Regions from separate parts of the Paenibacillus sp. 102 genome, predicted to be linked through region 1. Evidence: riboswitches for the same ligand, from Rfam matches in the RefSeq annotation. Region 1 holds a riboswitch; each other region holds the start of a gene.
The links. Region 1 has a riboswitch for S-adenosylmethionine ahead of mtnK (S-methyl-5-thioribose kinase). Riboswitches for the same ligand answer to the same signal wherever they lie in the genome.
Positions count from the first base shown of each region.

Region 2: it holds a riboswitch for S-adenosylmethionine, as region 1 does, so the genes downstream of both, AAIE21_RS07635 (Na+/H+ antiporter NhaC family protein) here and mtnK (S-methyl-5-thioribose kinase) in region 1, are expected to answer to the same signal.
Region 3: it holds a riboswitch for S-adenosylmethionine, as region 1 does, so the genes downstream of both, AAIE21_RS13220 (hypothetical protein) here and mtnK (S-methyl-5-thioribose kinase) in region 1, are expected to answer to the same signal.
Region 4: it holds a riboswitch for S-adenosylmethionine, as region 1 does, so the genes downstream of both, AAIE21_RS21280 (bifunctional O-acetylhomoserine aminocarboxypropyltransferase/cysteine synthase) here and mtnK (S-methyl-5-thioribose kinase) in region 1, are expected to answer to the same signal.

Region 1 is NZ_JBCGHT010000001.1:548,812-551,898, reverse strand. Features, by position in the region: gene AAIE21_RS02850 (pyridoxal phosphate-dependent aminotransferase) at 1-959, opposite strand, end outside; gene AAIE21_RS02845 (carbon-nitrogen family hydrolase) at 974-1,840, shown strand; SAM riboswitch class I at 1,914-2,055, shown strand; gene mtnK (S-methyl-5-thioribose kinase) at 2,146-3,087, shown strand, end outside.
Region 2 is NZ_JBCGHT010000002.1:331,961-335,047, forward strand. Features, by position in the region: gene AAIE21_RS07635 (Na+/H+ antiporter NhaC family protein) at 1-1,122, opposite strand, end outside; SAM riboswitch class I at 1,217-1,321, opposite strand; gene AAIE21_RS07640 (ribonuclease FAU-1 family protein) at 1,472-1,990, opposite strand; gene gltP (glutamate/aspartate:proton symporter GltP) at 2,058-3,087, opposite strand, start outside.
Region 3 is NZ_JBCGHT010000004.1:208,954-212,040, forward strand. Features, by position in the region: gene AAIE21_RS13210 (group-specific protein) at 1-65, opposite strand, end outside; gene AAIE21_RS13215 (NAD(P)H-dependent oxidoreductase) at 62-637, opposite strand; gene AAIE21_RS13220 (hypothetical protein) at 922-1,182, opposite strand; SAM riboswitch class I at 1,284-1,382, opposite strand; partial or broken gene AAIE21_RS13225 (hypothetical protein) at 1,505-1,697, shown strand; gene AAIE21_RS13230 (YwiC-like family protein) at 1,732-2,454, opposite strand; gene AAIE21_RS13235 (ECF transporter S component) at 2,671-3,087, opposite strand, start outside.
Region 4 is NZ_JBCGHT010000012.1:100,943-104,029, reverse strand. Features, by position in the region: gene metA (homoserine O-acetyltransferase MetA) at 1-121, opposite strand, end outside; gene AAIE21_RS21280 (bifunctional O-acetylhomoserine aminocarboxypropyltransferase/cysteine synthase) at 105-1,403, opposite strand; SAM riboswitch class I at 1,495-1,600, opposite strand; gene AAIE21_RS21275 (hypothetical protein) at 1,733-2,356, opposite strand; gene AAIE21_RS21270 (YjjG family noncanonical pyrimidine nucleotidase) at 2,591-3,087, opposite strand, start outside.

The DNA.
Region 1 (3,087 bases):
GCGACAACATCCCAGCCGATTGAACGACACGCTGTAATGAGTGCATTTCTCCGTGATTCATAGCGTTCAACAAGTTCATTTACACAAGATTGTGAACTTAATAGTGCCTCACAAGCCGCCTCTTGTACAGCGCCAAAAATGCTGACATACATATGATCTTGCAATAAATTGATTGTTTCAATGACACTTTCGTTACCGATTGCAAAGGCAATACGCCAACCAGCCATATTAAATGTTTTTGATAGTGTATAAATTTCAATGCCAACATCTTTTGCGCCGTTTACTTGTAAGAAGCTAGTTGGTTTGTTACTATCAAAGCCAATTGCTCCATAAGCGAAGTCGTGAACTACTAAAATATCATTTTCATTTGCAAATGATATTGTTTCTTCAAAAAATTCTTTTGATGCAATAGCACCAGTTGGATTATTAGGATAATTTAAAAACATCAATTTAGCTTGTTTGGCAATAGAATCATTGATTTTAGTGTAATCCGGTAAAAAATCATTTTCTGCTAACAATGGCATCGTCTCAAACTTTGCTTTCGCTAAAGCGACGCCTGATAAATAGTCAGGGTATCCTGGATCAGGTACAAGTATTGTGTCACCAGGGTTTGTAAAACAAAGCGGCAATTCAACCAGACCGGCTTTACCACCAAATAAAATAGCGACTTCTGTTTTAGGGTTTATTTTGACTCCGTATTCACGTTCATAGAATGTCGCAACGGCTTTTTTTAAGCTTTCATGTCCGCGAAATGGCGGGTATTTGTGATGAACTGCTTTTTCTGCTGCACGTTGTAAAGCTGTTACGATATGCGGCGGTGTTGGTTGATCTGGATTGCCTTGACCTAGATTGATAACATCGTGCCCTGCTTCGACGACTTTGTTAACTTTTGCAACAAGTGAAGCGAAAAATTGCGTTGGTAATGATGTTACAATCTCGGAAGGTTGAAAATCTTTCATACTTTCCACCTCTTTTGAAAGTTGTTACAATTCTAGTGACAAATGATATAACCTTTCTAAGTTTTTGTAAAGAACAAATAATTGAAGATGGGGTGGATAAAGTGAAAGTCGCATGTATTCAAATGGATATTGCTTTTGGTAATGTAAAAACAAATATTGAAAATACAAAGAAAAAAATAAAAGAGGCGATGCAAGGAAAACCGGACGTTATCGTATTACCAGAACTTTGGACGACTGGTTATGATTTAGAGAGATTGCCGGAAATTGCAGATGGGGGTGGGATTCAAACAAAGCAACTTCTTTCAGATTGGGCACAGCAATATGGTGTGAATATTGTCGGTGGTTCTATTGCGAGGCAAACAAAGCATGGTGTTACGAATACGATGTATACAGTAAATCGTGAAGGAAAACTACAAAGTGAGTATAGTAAGGTTCATTTGTTCCAGTTGATGAATGAACATAACTATTTAATAGCAGGTGATGAAACAGGAGAATTTATATTGGATGGTGTACAGTGCGGTGGTGTCATTTGTTATGATATTCGTTTTCCAGAATGGATGCGTGTTCATACTGTAAAAGGGGTAAATGTATTATTCGTTGTAGCAGAATGGCCGCTTGTTCGCTTAGCTCATTGGCGTTTACTTCTTCAAGCGAGAGCGATTGAAAATCAATGTTATGTAGTTGCATGCAATAGAGCAGGAGAGGATCCAAATAATGTGTTTGCTGGACATTCTCTTATTGTTGATCCATGGGGAGAAATTGTAGCAGAAGCAGGAGAAGAAGAATCAATTTTACAAGGGGAGATAGACTTAGAAAAAATTAAGGAAGTGCGTAAGGGAATTCCTGTTTTTGCTGATCGACGCCCGGAATTATATAAATAAAAATATTGACAAATGATTTTTATTCTTGTTATAGTCTGTAACAGAAAGTTAAAAATTTAAATAAATCATGCAACTCTTATCAAGAGCAGGTGGAGGGATTTGGCCCGATGAAACCCAGCAACCGACCGTAATACCATTGTAAGATGGGGCGCTTATGCGCCAAAAAGGCACGGTGCTAATTCCAGCAGAAAGGATAACTTTCTGACAGATAAGAGGGGAGAAGATAAACTTCAAACCTCTTTCTTCATGGAAAGAGGTTTTTCTTATGATGAAAAGCCTCTGAATTTAATAAAGGGGGATAAAAAATGGGATATCGTTCATTAACAAAAGAAACAGCAGTTGAGTATGTAAAAGAGCATGGATACTTTGAGAAAAAAGCAAAGGTGGCTTGCCATGAAATAGGGGATGGAAATTTAAATTATGTATTCCGGCTCCATGATGGAGAACGCGGTATTATTGTAAAACAAGCTCTCCCATATGCAAAAGTCGTTGGGGAAAGCTGGCCGCTTTCTTTAAGAAGAGCTACAATTGAAAGTCAAGCATTACAAGTCTTTGCGAAATATGTACCAAAATATGTTCCGAAAGTATATGGTCATGATGAAGAGTTAGCTGTGACAGTAATGGAAGATTTATCATCTCTTACAATTACTCGTAAAGGGTTGATTGAAGGGGAAGATTATCCACTTTTATCTCAGCATATTGGACGTTTTTTGGCACACGTTCTTTTTTATACGTCAGATTTTGGTCTATTAGCAGAAGAGAAAAGGGTGCTAGACGGCAAGTTTGTTAATCCTGATCTTTGTAAAATTACAGAAGATCTCGTATTTACAGATCCATTTGGGAACTATGAAACAAACGATTATGAGGAAGAATTGCAGCCTGTATTAGACGAACTTTGGTGTGATAAGAAATTGAAGTTACAGGTAGCGCAGTATAAATATAAATTTTTAACGAGAAAAGAAGCATTAATTCATGGTGATTTACATACAGGTAGCATTTTTTCATCACCTTCGGAAACGAAGGTAATTGATCCGGAATTTGCGACATATGGACCACTCGGATTTGATCTTGGTCAATTCATAGCAAACCTATTATTAAATGCATTATCAAGAGAAGAAGAGAAAAGAAATATCTTATTTAATCATATTGAAAAAACATGGAGTAATTTTGTAGAAGTATTTACAAAACTATGGGTACTAGACGGAGTAGAATCATATACAAAGGAGAAACAATGGCTGGCAATTGTA
Region 2 (3,087 bases), on a different contig from region 1:
ACATGAAAAAAGATCTAATACACTCGCTGATTTTCTTGGATCAATTTCATATTGATCGGCAATATTTTTTGCAAGTGGACCCGTGAATATAATAGAAATTGTGTTATTCGCTGTACAAATATTTGTCAGACTAACTAAACTAGCGATTCCAAATTCTGCACCTTTTTTCGAACGAATATTACGTGTTAATGTATTCATTAAATATTGAATACCACCATTATATTGAATGATTTCAACCATTCCACCGATTAAAATTGCTAGTAATACAAGCTCCATCATTCCATTTATCCCTGTTGTAACACTTTTAAAGAAGCTAGCTAATGTGTAGCTTCCATCAATAAGACCAATAAAACCTGATAGAACCGTTCCGCCTGCTAACACAACAAGCACATTCCATCCAAGTAAAGCTGTAACAAGCACAACCGCATACGGCAATATTTTCACCCAGTCAAATGTGTGAGCTTTGATTTCTGTATGATTTCCTAATGTAAGGAAAACCAATACTATAATTGTAATAATTGCAGCTGGTAAAACAATTAAAAAGTTTGTTTTAAACTTATCTTTCATTTCCGTACCTTGTGAACGAACTGCTGCAATTGTCGTGTCAGAAATAAACGATAGATTATCACCAAACATCGCCCCGCCAACAACTGTTGCCATCGTTAACGCAATAGAAATATCTGTTTGCTGGCTAATCCCTACTGCAATTGGTGCTATCGCTGCAATAGTCCCCATCGAAGTTCCCATTGCTAATGAAATAAAGGCACCTATAACAAAAATTCCTGCAACGATAAACCCTTGTGGTAAAATAGATAGCGCTAAATTAACTGTAGAGTCAACCCCGCCCATTCCTTTTGCTGTTTCAGAAAACGCACCAGCAAGTACAAAAATCAAAACCATAATCATAATATCCGGATTACCAGCCCCTTTGGCAAACCGTTCTACTTTTGATGTAAAGCTTTCTTTTCTGTTCATCACTAATGCAGTCCCTACAGCAATTAAAATAGCTACAAGTATCGGCAATTTATAAAAATCCCCTGTAATGATTCCAGAGCCAATAAATAGCGCTAAGAATATTCCAAGAGGTAATAATGCTAAGCCATTTCCCTTCATTTGTTTCAAAATAACATCTCTCCCTAGTTCTAAACCTTTTCTATCTTATAACAAAAGACCTCTTCCCAAAAGAAGAGGTCTTATACATCTATAAGAAACACTCTCCTCATCTATCAAGCACATGCTTGCTGGATTTGGCACAGCACTCTGTTGCGAGTCCGCTGCCGAGGCATCGTAGGGCCAGTCCCTCCGCCTCTCTTTATAAGAAGGTTTCATATTTTATTTTTAATAATAATTTCTTCCCTAACTTTACTCGCTTACAAATCAAAAGTCAATTATTATTTATGTAAAAATCATTGGTATTTTTTGATATTTATACAAAAATACGAATAAATCAAGCTTTCTGTAAAAAAAAATATTATTTTAATTTTTCAATTTCTGTTTCTAAAACTGTAATCCAAGAAAAATTCTCTTTTCCAATTGCTTCAATAATCCAACTAGCTGTATTCCAAGCTACTTTATATTCTTCTTTCGAAATATCTCCATCCATATACGCTGTTTCTAATTCATCTTCATCCAACAAATATACATCACCATTTGGTAATAGCACTACATCCAAATATAGATCATCAAAATACGGCATACCTCGTTCATCTATTTTATATTTTTCCGCCACATCAATATAATACTGTACTAATTCCATTCTTTCATTTAACATAGCTGTAATTGCAAAGTTTTTATCATTTATAAAATATTGCACCCACGTATATCCATCGTTTACAATACAAAGCTCTCTATCGTTGTACTCTTTAAAACTAGGCTCTTTCACTTTCAGCATATGCAATATTCCTAACATACCTTCTCCTATGTTCTTCACCGTATACGTCTTCTCTATTAATCGCTCCCAAGAAGAACCGTTTCCGTACTTCCGTTTCATTACTCTCCGCTCCTTTTTCTATATAGAAAAGCTCTCACATAATATGTGAGAGCTTTTCGAATAATAATTAAGCTACTTGCTGTTTTTGAGAAATCTCTTTTACATAAGCTTGTCCTTTTGCATCGTCATATTGACCTTCCCATTTAGACATAACAACAGCTGCTAAAGAGTTACCTACTACGTTAACTGCTGTACGAGCCATATCTAAAATACGGTCAATACCTGCGATAAATGCTAATCCCTCTGCCGGAATACCTACTGTACCTAATGTTGCTAATAATACAACAAATGATACACCCGGTACACCCGCAATCCCTTTAGATGTAACCATTAATACAAGCAATAATGTAATTTGCTGCGTAAGAGATAAATCAATGCCATACATTTGCGCTAAGAAAATCGCTGCAATGGCTTGATATAAAGTTGATCCATCTAAGTTAAATGAATAACCTGTCGGAATAACGAAAGATGTAATTGCTTTCGGACAACCGAACTTCTCCATTTTCTCCATGATTTTCGGTAAAACCGTTTCTGAGCTTGCAGTAGAATACGCTAAAATAAGCTCGTCTTTTAAGATCTTAAAGAATTGGAAAATGTTAATACCAAATATTTTCGCTGTAAGTCCTAATACTACTACCACGAAGAAAATCATGGATCCATAAACAACAATCACTAGTTTACCTAATGGAATTAATGAAGCAAGACCAAATTTAGAAACCGTTACACCAATTAAAGCAAATACACCAAACGGTGCGAATTTCATAACTTGGTTTGTTACATAAAACATTGAATCCGCTACACCTTGGAAAAATTGAAGAACCGGTCTTCCTCTTTCACCGATTGCTGCAATCCCTAAACCAAATAGTACAGAGAAGAAAATAATAGCAAGCATATCACCTTTTGCTAATGATTCTACAATATTTGTCGGAACAATGTTTACAAATGTATCAGCAAAAGAGTGACTCTGCACTTGCTCTGTCGTTTGCGTATATTTAGAAATATCTGTCTTTGTTAACTCATCCATATTTACGCCTTTTCCTGGTTGGAAAATATTCGCTACCAGTAGACCAACAACAATTGCAACTGTTGTAATAATT
Region 3 (3,087 bases), on a different contig from region 1:
ACATATGTACGAAACAATTCATCATTCCGATTACAGCATCTTATTATCATTTCTAGCTCATTCATAATTTTTCAGCCTTCTCTTTTATTTCTAAAAGCCACTTTTCACGTTTTGCTGCTTTACTTGTTTTTACAGACTGAAAGACAGATCGTTTGATTTGACGTATACCACAAAATCGTAAAATACCCTTTTTCATAATCACCCAATCAGCGGAGCGATATAAGAGTGCCACGTACCATAACGGCGAATCTAGAGTATTAATAACCCACGCCGTTTTCCCTGTAAGCAACCCTTTCGGCATTACCCCTTCATATTTATATGCAAACCCAGCAACAAAAACGCGATCAATAAATCCTTTTAAAATAGCTGGCATCCCCCACCACCAAATTGGATAAATAAAAATAAAAGAATCTGCCTCTTTGACTAATGTTCTGTATTTCTCTGTCTCTTCTTCATACGCTAAATCACGTCTTCTTTTATCTTCGTTAAAAATAAGTACTGGGTTAAATTGCTCCTTATAAAGATCGAGCAATGTAACCGAATGATCCGTTTCTTGCAGTCCTTTTTGGACATGTTCTAAAATGGATGCATTGAAGCTAGATGGATTAGGATGTGCATATATGATTAGTATGTTCACCTTCTTACAACACCTTTCCTTAAATTCCCTTTTGACTTTCTTTCGCATCCCATGCTATTCTAATACATGTCAAGTAGCAAGCCTATATGACAAACCAACTGACACCTACTCGGCGAAGGTGTCTCTTTTCATTTATAGCCGAATGAAATGCCTCTTTCAGGGCATATTCAACTTTTGACACTACACACTCAACACCATTCCCTTGTATCAGGCTGCTTTGGCAGTCTTTTACTCTACATACTTCTTTTAATTTTCAGATAAATTATAACATAAAAAAAGAGAGCCTAGCTCCCTTTTCTCGCCTTATAATATACCCCTTTTTCAGCATAGTGGTATTCATCATTAGCTAAAGTAATTTTCCCATCCAGTTTCAGTTCGTCTAATAGCCTTGATAAATAAAATTGGTGTAACATTTTTTTCGTGAATTTTCCTTCATGATGCGAAACGATATGTTCTTGAATATCTAATAGTGATATTGGTTTATCTTGTTCCATCATATATTCATATACTGCACTACGCAGCTTTACGTATTTTTCAAGTGTCACAGTACAATTGCAACCCCTTTCTTCTTATTCTGTTGTTTTTGAATCGGTTTTTTTGCAATAAAAAAACCTCTTCGATAAGAAGAAGTTACGTATATAGCTTCGTCTTATCTCCCAGAACAAATATGTTCTGCTGGAATTAGCACCTGCATCGCGGTTGCTGGGTTTCATCGGGCCAGTCCCTCCACCTCTCTGGATAAGAAAATATTCACTTTATATCTTACTATAGCTATTTTTATTACAATTGTCAAACAACATACAATAAGTTATATTTTCTTTCCTAACGCCCATACTAAAATTGTATGTAAAAAAGGAGGAATTTATGATGGATAAAAATGCCCGCGGATACGTTCAAGATTCATTCCATTCGCTGCAAGAAGCAAAGAATTGTTTAGAACATGCATTACAAACAGTCGAAAAGAGCGATAATCGGGAGCGCAATCGAACAATCTCTACAAGCTGTGGAACATGCATTACAAAAATGTAATCACACGGTTGATATTTTAGAACAAAAATAAATATCGCCCACCTCTTTACGAGATGGGCAATACCTCAAATGGCATACTGCAACAGTATTGCCGTCACAATTAAAAAATATACAGAATTAACGATTTCTAAAACCCCAACTTTTAATATAGATATTTTTTTACCATACAATACGATTGCACGAACTAGGCTCGGTATAAATACAAGAGAAATCAATGGATTTACTACGAAAGAAGCAATGATTAAGAAAATATGGTAGCCCCATGAGACATAGCGATAAGTAGGATTGTTCTTTTCACGTATCATTGTTTTCACATAAAATGTACTACCTAAGAAATAAAGGAAAGAAACAGCCGCAATCCACCATGCTGTCCCATCAATTGTCTTCATCGAAAAATAATAACTAATCAAACCACCAATGCAGAAAACAAGTATCGCACAAATGTCATTTACTAATGCTCGTTCCTTTTTTTGACGGGCAAAGTATATATTTACGATAAAGAGCGGAATCATCGTAACCGTGAATAAAAGAATTTTCCATTCATATAGTAAAGATACGCTCCCGAAAACACATGCAATAACAAAATAAATAATGGCTGCGTGTAAAAATTCTTTCTTTCGTGTTTGCTTCATGTACATTAAAAATGGATACGTTGCTAAATAGATAAATAACCAAGCTAGAAAGAGTGGAATATGATAGACTGTAGGTTTACCAAGTAGAACACTAAGTAGAAACGGAATCAGCAGCATTCCCCATGCACCATGCTGCTTTGGAACAACTAGCTTCATGAATATTACATCTCCTCTTTGAAAACCTTTCTCATTTCCTATTATATAAGAAGTTCCATACGAAAGTTGAATACATTAAAACAATTTTTTGACATTTTCTAAACCAAAGTATCATTATAAAAAAATGCTTCTCACCAATGGTAAGAAGCATGAAAGAGGCAAACGAATATGTAAGTCGCGATCCTACCTTATATTCTTATGCTTTATGATACATGCTTATGCTTTGTTTCCGTGAGATAATAGCTCTTCATCATCTAAAATTCCATATTTCTTTTTAAACCTCGTAATGATTTTAATCCATGATGAGCTAAACAAAACAAGAAAAATCACATTTGAGAGTGCATGAGCTAGATCAAAGTAAAAACTTGCAGCGTAGTATGCAATAAAATCTTTCCATGTTAATCCTTCTAAAAAGCCAAGTATCCCCCATAAGTTCATAATCCAGCCAAAAACAAACCCTGCTATGAACCCATAGATGACTCTCCCCCATAACTTTTTCATGATAAATGTGTTTCGAAGTAAACCAGCTAGAAAGCCTATCATTCCCCAAGAAAACACTTGCCAAGGTGTCCAAGGTCCTTGTCCTATAAATATATTAGATACAAGTGCTGCTGTTGCCCCAATCATAAAACC
Region 4 (3,087 bases), on a different contig from region 1:
AAATCGCAATTTTTAAAGCACGTATATCTTGCGTTTCAGCTCGCTCTTTTGTCATCACAAAAATATTCTCTTTTTGCAATACTTTACGGGCTGGTAAATCCTTATCAACAATGATCGGCATGTGCTTTGCCTCCAACTAATGCTTCCTCTAGGTCCGCAATAATATCAGAAACATCTTCTATACCGACGGATAAGCGAATTAAATCAGATGTAACGCCTGCTAAACGCTGCTCTTCTTCATTTAACTGTCTATGCGTTGTACTAGCAGGATGAATCACACATGTTCTCGCATCTGCTACGTGTGTCACAAGAGTTGCCAGCTCCACATTTGCAATAAACTCCTTCGCAGATTCTAGCCCTCCTTTAATACCGAATGTTAAAACACCACTTGCACCTTTTGCTAAGTACTTTTGCGCTAGCGGATAATTTTCATTACTTTCTAATCCCGGATAATTCACCCATTCAACACGATCATGGTTAGCAAGCCACTTCGCAACTGCAAGAGCATTTTCACTATGACGCTCCATTCGTAAATGCAATGTTTCTAAACCGATGTTGCTAATATACGCATTGAATGGGCTCATACAGTTTCCATAGTCTCTTAATAGTTGAACACGAGCTTTCACAATATATGCTGCCTGCCCAAAGTTCTGCACATAACTTACGCCATGATAACTTGGATCTGGTTCGACAAGCTCGGGATATTTCCCATTTGTCCAATCAAAATTTCCTCCATCAATAACAATACCGCCTAATGAACTTGCATGGCCATCAATGTATTTTGTTGTGGAATGAACAATGATATTTGCTCCGTGTTCAAACGCTTGGCATAAATATGGTGTCGCTAACGTGTTATCAACAACAAAAGGTACTTCTAACTCTTTAGCAACAGCTGAAAATTCTTTGAAGTTCAAGACATTCATCGCTGGATTACCAAGTGATTCTGCATAAATCAGCTTTGTCTTGTTATTTGCAAGTGCCACAATTTCATCAGCAGATAAGTTTGGATTAAAGAATGTAACATCAATCCCTAATTTACGTAGACTCATCCCAAATAAGTTAAATGTCCCCCCATAAACGGTTGAAGAACAAAGCAAATGATCACCACTACTACAAATATTTAAAACAGCAAGCATAATAGCCGCTTGACCAGAGGCTGTTGCAACAGCTCCAACTCCGCCTTCTAGATCGGATAACTTTTGTTCAAATGCTGCCAGTGTCGGATTCCCAATACGTGTATAAATATAACCTTCTGCCTCTAAATTAAAGAGCGCTGCCAAATCATCAGACGTATCGTATTTGTACGTCGTGCTTTGATAGAGTGGTAAAACACGTGGTTCACCATTCTTCGGTGTATAACCACCTTGCACACAAATCGTTCCTTTCCCCCATGATTCTCCCATTTCTTATTCTCCTTTCTTTTATAGAAAATAAAAAAACTGCTTCTTTCCCTAACAAGAAAGAAGCAGTTTGAAAACACGCTCTAAAGTCTCTTTCTTATCTCTCAGGGTTTATTACCTGCAGGATTTGGCACAATTCCGCTATACGGCTGTTGCCAAGGTTTCATAGGGCCTGTCCCTCCACCTTTTCTTGATAAGACTATGCAATTACCGTTGATTTTATAGCAATAATTTCCTAATGTCAATTATTTTTCTGAATGTTTATAAAAGATTTTATTAAATGTTTAATTATTTATTCCGAAAATTAAAATTATATTAAAATATTATTATAATTAACCTTTACCCCTAAAATATTCTACACGTTTACTTACACGTTTTTTCTTTTCATACTCTATCGTCATGAGTAAAGCGGCTATTATAAGCAAGCTATTACTAACAATCATCAAAGGAATAGATAAGTATATCATTGCATATAAACTTGGAAAAATCGCAGCGCACATGAAAAAAATTCGATGAAGAAACACTGCAATACAAACAAATAGTATAGATACCATAACCATAATAAAAATAGAAAACTGGTCTACATGAAAGAAAGTCCACTGATATTCTCGATAAAAATAGGTTATGACTTGTATGGCACATGCTAAAAAGCCTATCATGTGACCAACAACATGGAATTTATACCTATCTTTTTTCCTTCCAATTTTTATAGCTAAATTTATAAAGGTACCCATTACAATCCCGATTACTGTGAACACCCCTATATACCATAAATTTTTACCAATCGAAATCTTAACGCCATAAGCAGCATAAAGCATAAGGACCATACCCGTTCCAATCATTATAGTAGACAAAACAACATCATATTTTTTATAAGGAAATTGCCTTTGCAAAATTAACGAACTAATTAATATACAGGTACATGCTGCTAAAGCAGTATAAATAAAAACACCCAAACCTCTCCCTCCATTATGGTAAATTTCACCATAAAATCACAATAAGTCCTATATTCATTCATATGAAAAAAAACTCACGTACATAACGCGAGTTTTCACTATTTTACAATAACATCTATACCTTAACCAATTCATTTTCCCTCTATTTCTTTGGCTTGTTGCACAAGGTGCTCTCCCAATATCCTTAGAATCTTTAAAGGGATAACGTCATGTTTTAATCTAAGAAGATAGTAATTATCGTAAAACTTGATACAGCTCATTAAGACTTTGTATTTCATAAGTCGGAACAATTCCAGTAGGATTCGGCTTCTTTGCAGGATTAAACCAACATGTGTCTAATCCTGCTAGTTGCCCACCTTTAATATCTGCACTTAATGAATCACCGATAATTAATCCTTTCTCCACAGAAAAATTAGAAATTCGTGCAAAAACATAATCGAAGTATTCCTTCATTGGCTTTTGATGACCAGTGTCTTCTGAAACAAAAATATCCTTAAAGAATGAATGTAATCCCGAATTACGCAGACGTTTATCTTGCGTTTTGGAAACACCGTTTGTAACAATATATAAATCATATTCATTTTGGAAATCTTGTATTAGTTCAAAGGCTCCTTGAATAAGCTGATCCCCTTCTTCTAAATACCTTCGATAATTTTGTTCAAACAAAGGTCCATCAACTTCCTGACCGTACTTCTTAAATAAAATTGAAAACCGAGTATTTACTACCCCAT